DNA from 3 places in the Paenibacillus sp. 7523-1 genome. Region 3 is predicted to be linked to each of the others. Evidence: riboswitches for the same ligand, from Rfam matches in the RefSeq annotation. Region 3 holds a riboswitch; each other region holds the start of a gene.

Region 1 (6,891 bases), on a different contig from region 3:
GGTCGGGTTGGATAATACCCAGGCAATATAGCCGTGTAAGGCGATGAAACAAAAGAGCAGAAAAAATACAACGGAGAGCAGCAACGCTACGATAATATGTTTGAACCGGATCAGCCTCGGTGATAACGAAGAAGGCAGATCGGACACTTTCGTTTGCAGCGGGGCTTCGCTCTGGGATGTCGGAAACATGATTGCCCCTCCTTATTAAGATCAATTGAAGATAACAACGAGTTCAGATCAGATAGTATGTCGTGGAGTCCTTGCTGGCATGTGCAGCAAAGTCTTGCTTTTATATCTTTATCGTATGTTTCCATATAGTCAAAGTCAATTGATTGGAGGCATTTGTTACGCAATTGTTATATAGTCCAAAAGATATATGGGTAACATTTCCTGATGGTGCAAATTGCAGGGGGTTTAGTCTTATAAAAAGAAAATATTTACACTTCTTATCGTCATGATTTGGCTCATTTTAGTTTACAGATGAGATCGTTTCTCATATAATTTATGTAACCAAGTTTCATGTGATGAAACATGAGGAGGGCTTTATGCCATGGAAGACCGCAAATTAACCGTCCGGGCTGTAGAACGGGCGCTGGATATATTATTATGTTTTACCACACGGAGCGATCTTGGACTCACGGAAATTGCGAGCCAGATTGGTTTGCACAAAAGTACGGTTCATCGTCTGATGGCGACGCTGGAGGAGAAGGGATTCGTCATTCGCGATGCGGCCACTGAGAAATACAGGCTCGGCATTCGAATCTGGGAGCTGTCTGCTCATATGTCCCGTAGTGATGACCCTGCTATTTTGCTGCTTCCAGCGATGGAGCGGCTCAGAGATCGTTTGGGTGAGACGGTCAGTCTGTACCTGCGGGATGGCAGTGAGCGTATCCGTATTCAGGCTGTTCAGAGTGATCAGGCCATCCGGCGGGTGGCTCCGGTTGGTGTACGTCTTCCTCTATCCGTAGGGGCTTCCAGCAAGGTACTCATGGCATTTGCGACGGAAGAAGACCGGGAGGAGCTGATGAATGGCCCCGAATGGCCCGTATTTATCGATCCCGAAGTTTATCTGGCCCAGATGGGCGATATCCGGGAGAATGGGTATGCGACCAGCTACGAAGAACGTGAGCCTGGAGCGGCTGCAGTATCGGTTCCCATTATGGATCGAAAGGGGAATATTGCTGCTGCGCTATCCGTATCGGGTCCCGTTAGCCGCCTGTCCCAGGAAACTTTGCACGAATATGCACCTGTACTGAAGGAAGCAGCCGCGCAGATGGGCCTCATGTTGTCCTGATCCGGCATGCAATGGAAGATAAAGGGTTGTTTTTCTGATGAGCTTGCGCTAGTCTGTAATGGACAGCCCAGCGGGGCTGGAATGAATTGAATATGAAACTGCGGTACACATACCGCAACTGTTAACGTTACTGGGGGAGTCCGAATTGTCCGGACTGAGACGGGATCGCATGAGATTCCGGACCCTTTGCACCTGATCTGGATCATACCAGCGTAGGGAAGTAATCGGCGATATAACCACGAACACCTGCATAATCCAGCCTTTGGCATGTCTCCACTTGTGGGAGCTTGGCATCAGGCTTGTTATGGGTGATGGACATAAGCCGGTTCCCTCGGGAACCGGCTTTTTTTATTTACAGCGTCAAGCGATCATTCGCAGCAGAGGGGATTATCTTCTTTTGCGGGGGAGCTGAGTTGGGTGTAACCCACTTATGCCTGTGCCAGATTCTGTCTGTGCTATGCCGCTGTAATGTTCTTTCTTCGGAAGTTGGCCGCTCTTTTCTTGCCTATGCGTGGATGATATGGAACGGGTGCATGAGCAATCAAACTGGCCCATCCATGGGACAATCAACGAGGAGGCAGAGGTAGCGATGAGCACAAACAACAGAACAACAGCACAGGAACATGTAGGGCAGGGGTTGGAAAAGGGAACAGTGGCTGCTGAACGGGTCCAACCGTTTCCCGGCAGCCGCAAAGTTTACATTCAGGGCTCGCGTCCGGACATTGCCGTACCCGAGCGTGAAATTGCCCTTCATGACACGAATACACCCCAAGGGGTGGAGCATAACGAGCCGCTGCGCGTGTACGATACGAGCGGCCCTATGACGGATCCCGGATTTCACGCCGATATCCGGGCAGGCCTGCCAGCTTTGCGTGCACAATGGATCACGGAACGAAACGATGTAGAAGCGTACCAGGGACGCACCGTCAAACCGGAGGATAACGGGCTGAAGCCTGGAGGCAAGAGAACCGGAGCTGAAGAATATCCAGGCCTCCGCGGCAAACCGCTGCGTGCACAATCCGGACGCTGTGTCACCCAAATGCACTATGCGAGGCAGGGCATCATTACGCCTGAGATGGAGTTTGCTGCTATCCGTGAGGGCGTGGAGCCGGAATTCGTCCGGCAGGAGCTGGCGAGCGGAAGGGCCATTCTGCCATCGAATATCAATCATCCAGAGAGCGAACCGATGCTGATCGGACGTCATTTCCACGTGAAGATCAACGCGAATATTGGCAACTCTGCCGTATCCTCTTCGATTGAAGAAGAAGTGGAGAAAATGACTTGGGCGGTACGCTGGGGGTCCGATACGGTAATGGATCTTTCCACGGGCAAGGATATCCATACCACTCGGGAATGGATTATCCGCAATTCCCCGGTACCGATCGGGACGGTGCCGCTATATCAGGCGCTGGAGAAGGTGAATGGCGAAGCTGAGGCACTCACCTGGGAGTTGTACCGGGATACGCTCATTGAGCAGGCTGAGCAGGGTGTGGATTACTTTACAATCCATGTAGGCGTACTGCTGCGTTACATACCGATGACGGCCAAACGGATGACTGGCATTGTTTCAAGGGGTGGTTCCATTATGGCGGCATGGTGCCTTGCACACCATCAGGAGAATTTTTTATATACGCATTTTGAGGAAATCTGTGAAATCATGAAAAGGTATGATGTAGCCTTCTCTCTCGGAGATGGACTCCGCCCGGGCAGCATCTATGATGCCAATGATGAAGCCCAGATGGCTGAACTTGCTACGCTTGGTGAACTGACACAGATTGCGTGGAAGCACGATGTGCAGGTGATGATTGAGGGGCCAGGACATGTGCCGATGCACAAGATTAAGGAGAATGTCGACCTTCAGATGGAGATCTGCAAGGAGGCACCATTCTATACACTCGGTCCGCTGACAACCGATATAGCACCAGGCTATGACCATATTACCTCAGCCATTGGAGCGGCGATGATCGGCTGGTTCGGAACGTCGATGCTCTGTTATGTGACACCAAAGGAGCATCTGGGCCTGCCAAACAAGGATGATGTCCGGGAGGGCGTTATTGCCTACAAGATTGCGGCACATGCCGCTGATCTGGCCAAAGGCCATCCGCGTGCACAGCGCCGGGATGACGCGTTGTCGAAGGCCCGTTTCGAATTCCGCTGGCGGGACCAGTTCAACCTGTCACTGGATCCGGAACGTGCGCTGTCCTATCACGATGAGACACTCCCGGCTGAAGGGGCCAAGGAGGCCCATTTCTGCTCCATGTGCGGACCTAAATTTTGCAGCATGCGCATTACGCAGGATATTCGTGCATTTGCCGCAGACAAAGGCTTGTCCGAGAATGAGGCTGTAGCGGCCGGAATGCAGGAGAAGGCTGAGGAATACCGAACCCGAACCTAAGCTCGTTACAGCGCAATTTAAGCAGCCTAAGATATATAAAAGCCGTTCTCTCCACTACTGGGAGAAGAACGGCTTTTAGTTGTAATCCTTTAGCTTCGTTGATAAGAAAAGTAAACTTCCGGATATTTCTATGTTGGAGCCGGCTAACGGCTACTTAAGCACAGCGTTGACGTCAGGTATTCCTCTGAGTCAGGCCCTCCTTCGAGAGCCTTTTTAATGCGTGAAAGGCAGAGGTAGCTTTCATTCACGCAATGAATAACCCTAACTAACGTCTACCAATTTTTAATTGCTGCTCCAAATAAGATGCCAGCGATGCGAGCGGGCTGTAAATCTCACTACCCGTATTTGCTGAAGCAAGGGCAGCCGCGGGAGCCATGGATAGCTGAGCAGCTACAATTGTTTTCTCTGGTGACTGTGCAGCGAGTTGCTGAAGGCCCGTTGTCACCGCCTCCATATATCCTTCCTTATCGCCGCGCATGATCAATTCAAATGTACCAGGAATTAGTGCGGCCTTTGTTCTCGAAGGAGCCGCAACGTTTGCCTGCCCGTTAGTTTCACCTTGCTGTAGTGCTTCATTCACCCGTGCCATCGTTCCTTCAACCGTTGCTGGATTGGTAAAAGCAAGAATGTATTCCTGCGAATCCTGCTGCAGCTTCTGCAATAATGGATCATCAATACCGATAACGGGGATGGAGACATGATGGGCTTCGTGCGCCAGTACTGCAGCAAACAGGGTACAGGTGACTAGAATCGCATCTGCATGACACTGGGCAATCCACTTTAATGTCCGGGATACCTTTTCTCGAATGACAGCCTCTGAGAAGTCCGTATCCTGCTTAAGGCGATCCAGACCGGGATCGACATAATGCACAAGTTCCACTTCATAGGGGACGAGCGCCTCTTCAATGAGTGCGATGTTGGAGTAGTGAGCGTGATAACAGCCGATCGTGATCATAATGACATCCCCTTTGCCAATGCTTCTTTTTTGTGAGTCGTGAGTGCTGCAGATATTTAATCCATTATAGAAACACGGGCCGGGAATTGTACAGCGTTTAAACCAATGCCAACAACCGTCCCTCCGCCAAATGGCAGAAGGACGGTTCTATAGTCAGACTCCAATACAGTCAGGTTTCATTTTATCGCATGGAAGGAGATACGTTCTTTTGAGCCATTTTTTGCTGCAGAATCTCGTGAAAGGATAGACCTTGAGTGTTCTCATTCTCCTTTTTGGGAGCAGTGGTCGCCGTGTTGCGCGGATATTGGTGGTGGTACGGGATCATTTGCTGAATAGGCATGCGGATCATCTTGGTTCCTCCTTTTGGTAGATAAATAAGTTGAGCCTATAAACGTTACACTTAACACTGCGATTGCAGTACCCTCTTCCGATCGCTGTTATCCCCAGATTTTTTGAATTCCCTCTTTAAGGGGAAAATCCGGTGATAAAGGCGAGCGCTTCGCTTCTTCAGTGAGTCCTGCCCTCTCCGTTGGGGTGTAAACATTAAATTCATCTTATATGGACTATGTATTTTGATTGGTAGTCGTTCCAAGTGCGCATATAGGTACATGTGACTTGTTAGACGAAATCGGGAAGTTATGACGTAATTCCAATTGGATTGTAGTGATTTTACCCCGTATTCAGGAGATGTAAACGGTTTGAGGGAAATTCAGGAATAAAGGACCTGAAATACAGGGTTTGGTATGGGAGGAACGAATCGGGTGTTAAGTGAATAGTCCCAGTTTCAGGAATGTCAATTGTGACGAAAATAAGACAAATTGTCTGGGAGAGTAGGTATCATTGCAGCTAACTAACTTGGTACCATAGTCGGTTGTTGTGAGCGGGATGGGGGTAGTTTATACGTGTTTTGGAGGTGAGACAGTGGAACAGCACCAAAAAAGCCATCCAGCGAGCTGGATGGCTTGTGTAACGTTAATCTGGAAATGTAAATGAAAAATGTCAATTTTCCGTAGTTGCCCTAGCTTGGTTTACCGCAATATAGATATCGACCTGAACATGGGCAGGATCCATACTCCGTTCATCATATAACTCGAAATCACCGGTAAACGTTCGCTCGTTCTGATTGCTCCAGCCCCAAACGGCTCCCCATGCTTCACCTACAACTTCTGCCATTGGACCCTTGCGGGAGGTGAATACGGCGTATGTTGCTGGTGGCAACTCGACGGAGTTCATGCCAGCTGGTAACGTTTCATCTGCAGCTACCTCGTGGCCTACGAGGATGGTGTATTCCCCGTGTATACCATTGGTATAATCTGTATAGCATCCATATCGGGGTGCTTCCGGTGCAGGGATGTGCCCTGATGAGAAGTAGCGGCTCCACAGATCCTGAATGCAGCCTTGGCCGCTCATCTCGATCGCGTTGGTCGTTCTGGCTGATATGCCAGCCAGGCGTTTGCCAGGAAGTGTAACATATCGAACAGGTTGAGTTAAGATGGACTGGTCTTTATCGGTAAAATGAAGTTCGGTGCTATCTGCGGAATTCCTTACTGCCGATATTGTTTTTCCTTCTGGATTGGAGGGGCTCCATCGTTTCAAAAAGGGAAGCTGATTGCGCAGCATTGCCCGCGCGGATTCCTGATCCATACCTTCTTCCATGAGGATCGCGGTGCACATCTCAATCATGCCTTCCATTGTAATGTTGGGCTGTTGGAACATGCCTTCTTTGTAGCAATAGATGCAGTAATCACGGGTTGCACTTCCATCTGCTTCCGTTCCGAATTGGGTAGGGGTGGTCAGCGGCATTCCGCAGCTCTGGCATATAGTGACGTTCATTCATCAATTCCTCCTCGTTATGTACAGCTTGAATATAGATGAAGTATAACGAGAGGAACTGGACATCAGTCTGTCAGGTTTGCGGAGGGGCAGCATAATTTTGCACGATTTGTTCTGCAATCCGGCGAATTTCGTCACGTATATGAAGAGGCTCCAATACCTCGGCATCCGCGCCAAAGCCAAGAATGAACCCGTACAGCCAGTTATCTTCCGGAAAAGCCACCTGACTTATATAATATCCCTGGCCGTCTGGGATCACGTTCTCTATGCCAAACCACTCTTCGGCGATATGACGGACACGGGCGTGGAATCTCATCGTCATGGCAACCGTGTTCCCTGGAGTCGCCCATTCCTGCTGCCAGGGCCTGTCCTGCAGGTTGATGGGTTTGCGTTCAAAGCTTTCATGAGCAAGTG
Region 2 (6,891 bases), on a different contig from region 3:
TCGTGTGTGAGCAGGATGTTCAACGCTTCATCGGGATGCTCGGTCACATAGTTCTGACCTTCCTGGATCGCTTTGACGAAGCGGGTGAGCTGATCCTTCTTCGCCTCAATTCCCTCGTCGCTTGCCGTGAGAACGAGTTCGTAATAATCCGGCACGCCGTAATCGACGGGGTTAATTGACTTAACGGGATGACCTTCTTTCTCGAGAATCAACTGTTCATGATTGATAAAACCACCCATGATCGCATCGGCCTGACCGGAGGCCAGTGAAGGGATCAGATCGAAACCGACATCCACCAAATTCATGCGATCCGGATCACCGCCATCCTGACTAATCATCGTACGCACCATGGCTTCATATAGGGGAACGGAGGAATACCCTACCGTCAGTCCTTCAAGATCCTTGGGTGAGTTCACCCTCCCGTCCGTTTCTGTCAGCAGATGAACGAGTGGATGCCGAACGACAGCGGCAATGGATCGTACGGGGATGCCTTCTCCACGGGCTAGCAGAATTTGCGGCTGATAGCTCAGCGCCAGATCGACTTTGCCAGCGGCTACAAGTTTGAGCGCATCATTCGTATCGGCAGGCATCTGAATGTCCACATCGAGCCCTTGGTCTGCGAAGTATCCCTTTTCCTGAGCTGCGTATATAAAGGAATGGACTGCGTTCGGATACCAGTCAAGCATGATGGACAATGAATCATGGTCACCAGACGATGATCCGGTTGCTGTTGAATCTGTGCTCTGTACCTGGGGATCGGAATCGGACGATGATGGGTTCGCACCCGTATTGCCACAACCGCTGACGATCAGCAATAAACAGATGAGGGCAGGAAGCAGGATATGAATGAGTTTCTTTTTTCTCATGGATAAATGGGCCTCGTTTCGTTCATTTTTGTTTGGTTCCAATCGCTGATATGTTTCAAAGAGATCTACAGGAAGGAGCACGTGTTATCTCATTGCGATTGCCTTTTCATCGACTTTCCTCTGCCTGCATGGTCTGCATTCCGTTTCAATCCGAGGGTTCGCTCCAGCCAGGCTATATACACGAACAGTCCGATGCCCAGCAAGGATAACAGCAGAATGGAGGCAAACATGGCATCGGTATTCATGCTGCTGGACATTCTGCGGCTGAAATAACCAAGACCTTTGCTGCCTCCGAGCCATTCGCCAATGGTTGCGCCGACCACGCAGTACACCACCGACATCTTCAATCCTGAAAAGAAAGAGGGCAGCGCAAGAGGTACCTGAAGCTTGCGAAACAGATCCCACTTGCTTGCTCCCATGGTCATCAGCAGTTCGCGCTGTTCCGGGTCGCCTTGACGGAGACCATCATAGGTGCTGACCACAATCGGGAAGAATGCGATCAGAAATACCACAGCAACTTTGCTCCAGAGTGTGTAGCCAAACCACAGAATGAATACAGGAGACAGGGCAATCAGTGGAATGGTCTGGCTGATTACGATGAAAGGATACAGCGCCTTTTCAATCGAAGGGCTGAGGTGCATGCCCGCTGCCAGAGCGCTTCCGGCCACGATGGACAAGCCGAAGCCAACTGCTACCTCCATCAATGTGGCAGGTAGATGGGTTCCGAGGAGCAGACGCCGATGCTCAACTAGAGAACTTACTATCGATGTAGGTGCAGGGATAATGAAAGAAGGAACCCAGCCTAATCGAACGATGCATTCCCAGCTGGCAAGCATCAGGAGGAGAAGCGCAGCGAACAGGCCATAGCGGGCAAACCATCTGCTGACGTTAAAGCTTCGCATGTAATTGTTCCTCCAACCGTTGTCGCATCCGTATAAGATCCGGATCGTAGACCATGCCCGAATGTCTCGGACGGGGCAGAGGTACCGTCATGTCCAGCAGCTGCCGACCGCCAGGAGTGAGAAGGATAATCCGGTCACTTAATAACAGGGCTTCTTCGATATCATGCGTGATAAACAGTACCGTTTGGCGGAGGCTTTCCCACAATTCAAGCAGCCAGCGATGCATCTCCCGCTTGGTCATGGCATCGAGCGCGCCGAAGGGCTCGTCCAGCAGCATCAGCTGTCCTCCCGTCAGCAAGGTACGCAGCAGGGCGACCCGCTGCTTCATGCCGCCGGACAGTTCGTCCGGGTAGGCATGCTCATAGCCGGATAAGCCGAATCTGTCGAGTCCGGCCATAATGTCAGCTCGCAGCTTCACCTTGTCCTGCTTCCTCGGGGCAAGCTCCGAGGGAAGCAGACAGTTCTCCATAACCGTCCGCCAGGATAACAGCAAATCCTTCTGCGGCATGTAGGCAACCCGCCCGAGTCGCTGTCCTGGCGGCACCCCAGCAATTTCGATCGTGCCATCTGTGGGTTCAAGCAAGCCTGCCAGCAGCTTGAAGAGTGTACTCTTGCCCGACCCGCTGGAGCCGATCAGCGAGACGAATTCTCCCTTTTTTACACACATCGACACATTGGAGAGCACGGGGGAATGTCTCTGATCCGGAAAAGTGAAGGTCATGTTGTTAATCTGTACATCGTTGCTCATCTGGTTCCTTGACCCCCTTGGAATAAAAACTGCCTGAACGGAAATGCACGTTGTTTGCGATCTGTTGTAAGTAAACGCGAAAAAGCCCGCCCATTTCCGGAGAAATGAGTGGGCTTGTTAAGTTCAACCGACATTCATGTACATATGAATATGAAGAAAATCCGTTAACTGAAAGTCCGCTCCACTTCCCTCCGCTGGTATGATCCAGATCAGGTTCAAAGGGTCCGAATACATTCATTCGTCTCAGCCGCAAGGCTCCCCTAGTGCAATCGTTCAAAATATGCAGTTGTGTACACAGCATATATCACGTGCCCGCGAGATGTAAAGAGGGCTTAGTGACAAAAGTTAAACGTTAAACCCATTCGCGGATTTACCTTGGCTTCCTAACCCGATATAATGGTGATGGCACATATGGGCCGGATTACAAATGAGGGTGGGACTGTTCTCCCTCCTAAGCAGAATGGGGACCCCGAGTTGAAAACGTTCAAGAAAGTATATATTGAAATTACAAGCATATGTAACCTGGCATGCAGCTTCTGTCCGCAGACCAAGCGTGCCAAAGGATTCATTGACCCTGAAGTCTTCAACAATATATTGGATCAGATTAAGCCACATACCAAACACATTTATTTGCATGTCAAAGGGGAACCGTTACTTCACCCCAAAATTGATTTGTTACTGGATTCCGCACACGAGAAGGGATTCAAGGTAAACATAACAACGAACGGAACATTGCTGCCCAAGACCCAGCATAAGCTGCTTGGCAAACCGGCGTTGCGACAAATGAACTTCTCGCTGCACAGCTTCGACGGGCACGAGGGATCGACGGACCGTGAGGGTTACCTCAGCAACATTCTATCTTTTGCCCGGGAAGCTGTGAAACATAATGTGATCATCTCGTTCCGGCTCTGGAATCTGACGCAGGATAACTTCACGAATGCCCAGATGAATCGGAACCGGGAAACACTGGAGGTACTGGAGCGCGAGTTCAATCTGGATTTCCGCATTGAGGAAAAGGTGGTTCCAGGCAGCGGCGTCAAAATTGCGCCGAATGTCTATCTCAATCAGGACCACGAGTTCCAATGGCCAAGTCTGGATGCACCAGAGGATGATGGCAAAGGTTTCTGCCACGCGCTGCGCAGTCAGGCGGCCGTACTGGTGGATGGAACGGTTGTTCCGTGCTGCCTCGATGGCGAAGGTGTCATTAATCTCGGTAACGTCCATGAGAAGTCATTCTCGGAGATTGTCGAAGGTGAGCGGGCGAACAATCTGGTTTATGGTTTTTCCAAGCGGGAAGCCGTGGAAGAACTATGCCGGAAGTGCGGATATCGTCAGCGGTTCGGAGCCTAGTCAAATAAAAATGTGTTTAGAGCGTGCCATTCGAATCTTTATTTCGGGTGGTGCGCTTTTCTATTTTTATTGCAGAATAGTTTAGATGATAAAAATTGAAATCAATCCAGGATAAAAACTTTTTTGTAAAATCATAGTTTAATAAACTTGTTTTTATGAGTTTACATGGTATTATTATCCTATTGATCAGGAGGTGATATAGTTCCTAAGATTCATATGTTGTTATTCTTTTTTACTAGAAGTCTATTGAGGAGTGTGTTTTAGTTTTGAATTCAAAATGGAAAAAGTTTAATCGCAAACTATCATTAATGCTTTCTACGTCGCTGGTTGTCTCCATGTTATCTCTTAATTTATCCGTATCGGCAGAAGTAGCTACTTCTAAGAATTCTTTTACTGATATTGATCATTCGTATGCCAAAACTGAAATAACCAAATTGGTGGAACAAGGAATACTTACAGGTTTTTCTGATGGGACCTTTAAGCCTTCTGATTCCGTAACAAGAGCTCAACTGGCAAAAATCATGGTTGGTGCGCTTCATTTAAATCCGGATACTGCTGAGGCAAGCCAATTCAAGGATGTTAAGGAAGATCAGTGGTATGCCGGGTATGTAGGCGCACTTGTCAAATCTGGTATTGCTCAAGGTACTTCGAAAGATAGCTTTTCACCTAATAAGAACGTAACAAGAGAAGAATTAGCTGTATTTTTCGTTAGAGCTTTTGGTTGGAAACAGCAAAACGTACCGAATCCGTCATCCAAACCTCAACTTTTTGATTTGGATCAAGTATCGAATTGGGCAAAAGATTCTGTGTCACTGGCCTACCAATCTGGTTTCATCAAAGGATTAGTTCAAAAAGATGGAACAGTAAAATTTAATCCTTCGGGAATTGCAGATCGCCAAGCATTAGCGAGACTTGCATATGAGTTTGTAATGAATAAATCTACATATGATAGTTACATGACTCCTGCCAAGACAGGGGATGAAACTGAAGATTCTAATGAAGCCAAACCGGAAACGACAAAACCTTCTGAAGGTAGTAGTAAAGGAAGTAGTGGTAGCAGTTCCGGAGATAAAGGGAACGGTAGTAACAATGGTGGAAATAATGGAGGCGGGGAACAAGCTCCTAGTAAAAACCTTACCGCTCCAGGTGAATATACGCTTGGGGATGTAACTGGAAATGTAACTATTAGCTCGCAAGGTGTCACTCTAAAAAACACCAAAATAAATGGTAATTTGAAAATACTTGAGTCCGTAGAAAACGGTGACGTGACTCTTGATAATGTTAATGTTACGGGAACCACTGAGATTTATGGCGGAGGACCTAACAGTATTCATGCGGTGAACTCCGTTCTAGCAACAGTGATCGTTGACAAAGCTGATGGCAGTATCCGTCTGGTCCTTGAAGGTGGAAGTGATGTTCAGCAGATTGAAATTAGATCTGGTGCGATTGTACAGAATGTTTCCACGGGTCAGGTTGGACCAATCGATATTGCTGAGTCGGTTCCGCATAATGCTTCGGTAGCTCTGAGCGGCAGTTTCGACTCCGTAATGGTTCATGCGGAGCAAATTTCAGTGGAATTCGGAGATAACTCCACCATTGGCAATCTCGAAGTATTCGAACAAGCATTGAACACCTCGTTTAAAATTAACCATGGTGCGGTAGTGAATCGGGCGATATTGAATGCAATCGTACAATTTTCTGGAGAGGGAGCATTACATTCGGCTCTGGTTAATGTAGAAGGCATTGATTTCAGTCAACTGAATCAGTCCCCAACCATTGAAGCAGATCCTACGGTGACGAGTGTCGTTTATTCACCGGAAGCAGCAGAGTTTTCAGCAATTGACTCGACACGTCAGATCGTGCTCACGGGCAACGCTGGCTCAGCATTCAAAGATATTACTTCCTTTGCAACATGGGAAGTCGATGATAGCAACATCGCCGTCGTTAACTCAGGCAAAATTCAGGCCAAAGGTAACGGTACGACTGTTGTAAAAGCTGAATATGGAGATTTCAAGATTCATGTTCCAGTAACCGTTGCAGTTTATAACGAAGGAGCAGCCTATCCAACACTCACAGGGATTCAAGTTACCAATGGAAGTGCCAAATTGGTATTTACTGAAGGGTTTGAGATCTCTGAACTAACAGCAGATGATTTTGTAGTTCATGCCTATTTGAATGGTGCAGAACAACAATTGAATAATTTGCAGTACGATAATGGCGAGTTTACTTTTGACGCTGTTAACAGTTACGGGTCCACTTTATACATCACAGTAGAGTCAGATGTTAATAAAACACATTTTGCAGGAAGCCAAAGTGGTGCGATTAAGCTGACCGGATTCGGCGGTCACATCAAAGATGTTGCTGGAGAAGCAGTTGCTAATTTGCAAATTGCATTTAGAAAAGGTCTGGATAACAAAACAGGTGAAGTTGTGGGTACTGTAACAACCGATACTTATGGTAACTATCGCATTTATCTTCCACCAGGCATCTACACAGGTGAACTGGGAGGGGGAGATACGAAATATATTAAAACGTATCTGATTGGTGTTTCGGCAGTAAATGTGGAAAATAGTAATGAAAATCAAACAGCTATTGAAATACCTACGCAAGATGAAACACGTATTGTTATGACATGGGGGAAAGACCCAGCCGATTTGGACTCACACCTTGTAGGTCCTGCAGGTGACAACGGCGTGTTCCATACGTTCTTCGCGGATAAGCAATACTATAATAATGACGAACTTATGGTAGATCTGGACTTGGATGATGTCACGTCCTATGGACCTGAAACGACTACAATACGTCACCTGCTTCCTGGAACATATACGTTCTATGTGCATCATTTTTCAGGAGTGAGTACAATCAAGAGTTCTGGCGCCAAAATTGAAGTGTTCCACGGAGCTGTAGCTGCACCAAGTGCCTCGTTTACAGTAGAGGAAGGGAGCGGCAACGAGAGATACTGGGTCGTTTTCAAAATGATCGTATCGGATAATGGTTCAGTAACATTTGAATCTGTGAATACATT
Region 3 (6,891 bases):
GGGTGAAATCCAGGAGCAGCTTGAGCAGGGTGATTTTTATTTGATTGATGTAAAAGTGGAAGAAATGGCGAATGGCCTTGGATTATCCGCTATTGGGCTTGATCGTGACGTCGCTGCTCTAAGCGGGGGACAACGGACCAAAGTATTGCTCGCCAAGTTGCTGCTCGAGAAACCGACGGCTCTTTTGCTGGACGAGCCAACAAACTACCTGGACGTTGAGCACATCGAATGGTTAACGCGATATTTAAAAGATTACCCGTATGCATTTATCCTGATTTCGCATGATACGGAGTTCATGAATGAAGTCGTTAACGTCATTTACCATCTGGAATTTGCTAAATTGACGCGATATGCTGCCAACTACAATAAGTTTCTTGAAATGGCCGATATGCAAAAAGCACAACATATCGATGCCTATGAGAAACAGCAGGAATATATTAAGAAACAGGAAGATTTTATTCAGCGTAACAAGGCAAGAGCCTCCACTTCCGGACGTGCTAAAAGCCGTGAGAAGCAGCTGGGCAAGATTGAACGAATCGATCGCCCGGATGAAGCAGCAAAACCGACATTTAAATTCAAAGATGCCCGTGCCAGCAGCAAAACAGTATTCGAGGGAATTGATTTTGAGATTGGTTATTCCTACCCTTTGCTGCCTAAAATGACAATGACAATCGAACGTGGTGAGAAAATAGCCATTGTCGGATGTAACGGTGTAGGTAAGTCGACACTTCTTAAAACCATATTGGGAAAGATACCTCCAATTAGCGGTAAAACGTTCCTGGGGGATTATCTGGAGACAGCTTATTTTGAACAGGAGGTCCGTGCGGGCAATATTACGCCGATTGAAGATGTGTGGAACGAATTCTCTCACCTGACGCAGAACGAAGTACGAGGGCATCTGGCCCGCTGTGGTTTGAAAAACGAGCACATCACTCGCCCGCTGAGTGCACTGAGTGGGGGAGAACAAGCGAAAGTTCGCTTGTGCAAGCTTCTGATGCGTGAAAGCAATTGGATCCTGTTTGATGAACCGACAAACCACCTGGATGTAACAGCAAAAGCGGAGCTAAAACGAGCTCTGCAAGAGTTTAAAGGTACAGTATTGCTCGTTTCCCATGAACCTGAATTTTATCAGGATTGGGTCACCAAGACATGGGACGTCGAAGCCTGGTCTGAGAAAAACTAGTTGTTGTGGAGCAATGAAGTACTCTACAATCAAACATCAACATGAGTTTGAGAAATCAACGGTGACAAAAAAAGGTGACTATGGTAACATAGGCTACAACTTCATATGATCACTAGGGGGGCCGCTCGTTGCGGCTGAGATGGAATAATGCGATTCCGGACCCTTTGCACCTGATCTGGATTATACCAGCGTAGGGAAGTGGCGCGTTTTAGTTAATGATATGGGCAAATTAATATTCGATTTTGCAGCGAATGTGAATGCTCACGAGTGGAACATGAAGATATCTCGTATATATCAAGGCTATGGTTTATAGCTTGTATACCTGACAACTGGCATGTAAAGCTCGTTTAACTAACTTGACATGTTATCGCGGCCACTCCCTACGGGAGTGGCTTTTTTGTGCTTACATATTGACAGCAGGGAAGGTGAAACCAAACGGATATCTCTAAGAAACTTGTGAATTCATTATCGTTTGAACTGCATGCTGTTTCGCCGGGCATAGGGGATGAACAACGTTTTGTGAAGATTGCAACGGATGTATGGCCCTGGCTTGACTATATTCACATCCGGGAGAAACATCTAACCACCGAACAAAAAATTCAATGGGCGTATAGTTTGCTGTACGCAGGAATTCCATCTGACAGGATCGTGATCAATGGTCTATGTGAGCTGAATGAATTGGAAAAGCATGTATTAATTCAGAGGGTTCATTGGGGCCAGTCCAATATGACGACTATTCAAGGCAGCAGCCTGAACAAAAGCGATCGACTTCGTCTCGGCATTTCTGTTCACTCTCTTCACGAAGCTAGAGAAGCTGAAGAACGCGGAGCAGATTACCTCTTTTATGGTCATGTATTTTCCTCCAGCAGTAAACCTGGGATCAAGCCGAGAGGGCTATCCGCCCTGTCTGAAATATGTTCAGGCGTTTCCATTCCCGTAATTGCCATTGGCGGCATTGAACCGGCAAACATAGCTGCTGTACGTGCAGTCGGAGCAAGTGGTGCGGCAGTAATATCATCTATCTGGGCTAGCGATAATCCGCAAAGCGCAGCAGCAGCCTTGAGGCAGGCTATTGAACGATAGAAATAAGAACGAATCGCGGAGGTGAATGAATGAGCGGAGAAGCAAGAGGTCGAAGACGAAGTGGCAGCCTTTACCGAAATGGAGCAGCTTTTACGGCCCAAATACGTGGAGAACTTCGTGGCAAGCTTCATGCGGAAACGATAGTGGTGGGAGGCGGCGTTATAGGTTGTGCCATCGCGTATGAGCTAGCTTCACGAGGTAAAGAAGTAATTTTAATCGAGCGTGCGCGTATTGCAAGTGAGACATCTTCTGCCGCAGCGGGCATGTTAGCTGCAGACAGCGAGACGTTTCATACTACTATGATGTCAAAACTAGCATATGAAAGTAGAAAACGACTGCATCAGCAAAAAGAACAGATTCAACGACTAAGCGGCATTGAAATTGGCTTGCAGCAGAATGGATTTATTACACCATTTCGGAATGAAGACGAGATGAAAAAGTATAGCGATACCAGAAAAAGTACAGATTTGCTTACAGAGCAAATTTGGTGGGATCATTCCAATCTTCAACGTGAAGCCCCATGGATAAGCAAGGAAGCTTTCGGGGCTCTGTATAGAGCTTCAGAAAGTGAACTTCTTCCTGTCAATTTGGCACGTGCCTATGCGGTCGCAGCTCAAACAATGGGGGCCAAATTAATCGAAGGTGTACAGAATGTAAGTCTAACTGCGGATTCGAGTGGAGTCCAGGGTATGGAAACGTCGATTGGAAGATTAACGTGTAAGCATGTTGTTGTCGCAGCTGGATTACAAGGTGGAGAGATGTTGAAACAGGTGGGTCTTAACCTGCCCACTCTTCCGGTGAAAGGTGAAATTGCAGCAATACAATATGCGAAACATGATGCAGATTACCGACCTGACAAGACGGTTTATGCAGATAATGTATACATTGTCCCCAAAGCAAACGGCGAAGTCTGGATCGGAGCAACCAGTTTACCAGGGCGCTCGGATCGTGATGTAACTGTTGAAGGTATTCAAAAGCTGCTTGCATCCGCAGCAGGCTGGGTCCCTGGAATTCAGCAAGCCCAGTTTATCCGTGCTTGGGCAGGGGTTCGACCAGCGACTCCTGACGGTTTGCCTTATCTGGGAGCTTGTAAAAGCGTACCTGGGCTATATGCAGCATTTGGACATTACAGAAACGGCATCTTACTGAGCGCAATAACCGGCAGTCTGATGGCTGATTTGATTGCTGGCCATTCTTCGGAAGAACTTGGCATTGATGAATTGAGTCCGGAGCGTTTGAGCAGAAAGGAGATTATGCAGTGAACATCATCGTAAACGGGCAGAGCATGAACATTAATGACGATTTGAATCATGTAGATCAGCTGCTGCAATCCTTTAATTTGCAGGTAAAAACTGTGGTGGTTGAGTTAAATCGTCAGATTTTGATGAGGGAGCACCATGCATCGACTGTATTAAGAGACGGAGACCGAATTGAGATCGTACATTTTGTGGGAGGCGGTTAAAACATGCTGAAGGTAGGACATCATTCATTTCATTCTAGATTGTTGTTGGGTACGGGCAAATTTGACGATTTGGATATACAGAGTCAAGCGGTAGAAGCTTCAGGAACCGAAGTGCTGACTTTTGCCGTTCGACGCTTGAACTTGGAAGAGCGGGATAAACGCCACTTCCTTGATACACTCGATTTGAAGAGATTCACTTTACTTCCTAATACCGCGGGTGCTTCCACTGCAGAAGAGGCCGTCCGAACCGCTGAACTTGCCCGTGCCTCAGGACTTTGTGATATGATAAAAGTAGAAGTGATCGGAGATGGAGTCACACTGCTGCCTGATCCAATCGAAACGTACAAGGCCTGCGAGATCTTGTTGGAAAAAGGATTCATCGTACTGCCTTATATCTCGGATGATGTGATTTTAGCCAAACGGCTTCAACGGCTCGGGGTTCATGCAGTCATGCCAGGTGCCTCACCGATCGGAGCAGGAAGAGGCATTATCAACCCATACAATTTGGAAATCATAATAGAACAAGCGGTTGTTCCTGTAATTGTGGATGCGGGATTGCGTTCCCCGAAAGATGCTGCTTATGCCATGGAGCTGGGGGCGGATGGTGTGCTGCTGAATACGGCGGTGTCCGGTTCAACGGATGCAGTTAAAATGGCAAAAGCAATGCGAATGGGAGTTGAGGCAGGAAGACTTGCTTATGAAGCAGGCATGATACCCGTTAAGCGTTATGCGGCAGCCAGCAGTCCGGCGGAAGGAATGGTTCATACATGATAGAAGAAACAAATTCAACGGAGCAAAGTGATCGATATTCGAGACAGGAACGATATGCTCCGCTTGGCAAAGAAGGTCAGCGTAGACTAAACAACAGCAGGGTTGTTATCGTGGGGGCAGGAGCACTGGGAACTGGCATTGCAGAGACGCTCGCCAGGTCAGGTATTGGACACATTACCATTGCGGACCGGGACTATGTGGAATGGAGCAACCTGCAGCGACAGCAGCTCTATGTTGAACAGGATGCAGTTCAGCGAATGCCAAAAGCGATGGCAGCACAAAAACGCCTGCTCGATATCAACTCTTCGATTGGCATTGAAGGCAAGGTGATGGATGTCCGTGCAGACGAGCTGGAGGATCTCATTCAAAATGCAGATCTTATCATGGATGCCACGGATAATTTTGATACAAGGCTGCTGATTAATGACATGTCCCAGAAGTACCGCATTCCCTGGATTTATGGGGGGTGTGTGGGGAGTTATGGTATCACGTATACGTTCCTGCCCGGGGATACTCCTTGTTTGAACTGTTTACTTGGAGAGGTACCGCTTGGCGGAGATACTTGCGATACATCGGGGATTATACCCCAGGCTGTGCAGATGGTAACGGCGAACCAGACAGCAGAAGCGATGAAGCTTCTTAGCGGTAATGAAAGTGCGCTGCGGCGTAAGCTGTTGTCTTTTGATGTATGGCGGAATGAGTACATATCCATAAATGTGGATGGGGCCAAAAAAGCAGATTGTCCTTCCTGTGGAAATACCGCTTCCTATCCTTACCTTTCCGCTGCCAATCTGGAGAAAACCGATGTGTTATGCGGTAGGGATACGGTACAGATTCGTCCTTCTCGCTCCATGAAGCTGAATCTTCAAGATACGGCTGAGCGTCTGAGGAGGCTTGATGAAGGACCAGTTGAAGTTAATCCGTTCCTGATCTCTTTTACGACAGGGGCGCATCGATTGGTGATTTTTCAGGATGGACGTGTTTTGGTTCATGGTACAAAAGATACTGCAGAAGCTCGTACACTCGTACATCGATACTTTGGCTAAATGATTAATTTCTCGAGTCTGTTCCCTAAAGGGGAATGGACTTTTTCGTTTTACGGCATGCTAAGCAAACAACAGGTTGCTGTCCTTCAGGTGAAAAATGAGGATCGAATGCGTCATCCTACACCTTGACAGCGGTTTGAGACAGGCCGGGTGAATCGAGATGAAAACGTCCATTTTACTGATTGGTGCAGAGGATCGAACGAACGTTTACATGGAAGTGTTGTGTGCCGAAGGTTACTCCGTTTCTGATATTACTTGGGAAGAGCTGTATCAGGAACAGGACTCTGGGCTTGGAACCTGCACTATGATCATCGGGGTGGTGGATGAAAATCAGGACGAGCGTGACACTTCCATAGTGGAGGAACTGCAATGGCTAATGGAGCAAAAGGAAGGCATTGTTCCTGTTATCGTCATAGCATCTCACGCAACCCCTGAACAGATAGTGGCTTGGCTTGATCAAGGCGCGAATGATGTCATTGTTGAACCGTTTCAGTGGAAAATCGTGATGGCGAGAATTCGAAATTTGCTCCGCGTCTTCTCGAATGCAGCCCGAACGGATGAGGAGGTTATCGTCGTGCATGATCTTAAAGTGAATCTGCGTTCACGCAGGGTAAGCCGTGCAGGGGAATATCTCATGTTGACACCAAAAGAGTATGAACTGCTGGAATTTTTGGCCAGGCACGTGAATGAGGCGTGTACGCGGAGTGCAATTCTAAGGGAAGTGTGGGGGTATGATTTTGCGATGGATACCAATGTAGTGGATGTATATATTAAACATTTGCGTGTTAAGGTAGATAAAGGGAGAGATATTAAACTGATTCATACCGTACGCGGCATCGGCTACATGCTTCATACCAGTTAATGAATGACTCCCAGCATAAATATGACGTTAAATTACCAAAATACGCCTGTTTGTAATCCTTAGAAATTTGGGTAAATATAAAAGGACCGGATCCAAGATCCGGTCCCAACTGCCTGTCTATAGTATATATTAGAGTATAACTACAGTACGCGGCGAGCTTTAATATATGTTCTTTTCCAAGTACCGGAATTCAGATCCGAGATGGTTACACCAGGAGAGCCGTAAGTGTGCAGAATTTTGCCATTGCCAGCGTATACTCCTACGTGAGTAATGTTTGAACCTGTGGAACGACTACCGCTCGAGAAGAATACCAGATCTCCTACACGCAGGTTAGCCTTCGATACAGCCTTACCTTCTTTGGATTGTTTTACAGACGTACGTGGCAAATCTACACCATACTTCTTAAAGATATATTTCATAAAAGAAGAGCAGTCAAAATTTTTCGTAGTGGACGTTGACGCGCCAAATTTATATGGTGTTCCCG

What was found. A riboswitch is a leader RNA that binds a small molecule or an ion and turns the genes downstream of it on or off. The one in region 3 is predicted to bind thiamine pyrophosphate.
Region 1: another riboswitch for thiamine pyrophosphate. It lies ahead of thiC (phosphomethylpyrimidine synthase ThiC); the one in region 3 lies ahead of CHH60_RS00555 (thiamine phosphate synthase).
Region 2: another riboswitch for thiamine pyrophosphate. It lies ahead of CHH60_RS21230 (ABC transporter ATP-binding protein); the one in region 3 lies ahead of CHH60_RS00555 (thiamine phosphate synthase).

Annotation. Positions count from the first base shown of each region.
Region 1 covers NZ_NPBR01000030.1:45,972-52,862, forward strand. The annotation lists gene CHH60_RS27570 (alpha/beta hydrolase) at 1-189, opposite strand, end outside; gene CHH60_RS27575 (IclR family transcriptional regulator) at 551-1,294, shown strand; TPP riboswitch at 1,417-1,530, shown strand; gene thiC (phosphomethylpyrimidine synthase ThiC) at 1,884-3,689, shown strand; gene CHH60_RS27585 (hypothetical protein) at 3,955-4,644, opposite strand; gene CHH60_RS30015 (hypothetical protein) at 4,826-4,993, opposite strand; gene CHH60_RS27590 (zinc ribbon domain-containing protein) at 5,644-6,477, opposite strand; gene CHH60_RS27595 (helix-turn-helix transcriptional regulator) at 6,551-6,891, opposite strand, start outside.
Region 2 covers NZ_NPBR01000020.1:2,088-8,978, forward strand. The annotation lists gene CHH60_RS21220 (ABC transporter substrate-binding protein) at 1-866, opposite strand, end outside; gene CHH60_RS21225 (ABC transporter permease) at 956-1,768, opposite strand; gene CHH60_RS21230 (ABC transporter ATP-binding protein) at 1,755-2,516, opposite strand; TPP riboswitch at 2,686-2,788, opposite strand; gene CHH60_RS21235 (radical SAM/SPASM domain-containing protein) at 2,991-3,866, shown strand; gene CHH60_RS21240 (S-layer homology domain-containing protein) at 4,133-6,891, shown strand, end outside.
Region 3 covers NZ_NPBR01000002.1:96,543-103,433, forward strand. The annotation lists gene abc-f (ribosomal protection-like ABC-F family protein) at 1-1,183, shown strand, start outside; TPP riboswitch at 1,288-1,397, shown strand; gene CHH60_RS00555 (thiamine phosphate synthase) at 1,640-2,266, shown strand; gene thiO (glycine oxidase ThiO) at 2,296-3,528, shown strand; gene thiS (sulfur carrier protein ThiS) at 3,525-3,728, shown strand; gene CHH60_RS00570 (thiazole synthase) at 3,732-4,499, shown strand; gene CHH60_RS00575 (ThiF family adenylyltransferase) at 4,496-5,545, shown strand; gene CHH60_RS00580 (response regulator transcription factor) at 5,706-6,407, shown strand; gene CHH60_RS00585 (C40 family peptidase) at 6,548-6,891, opposite strand, start outside.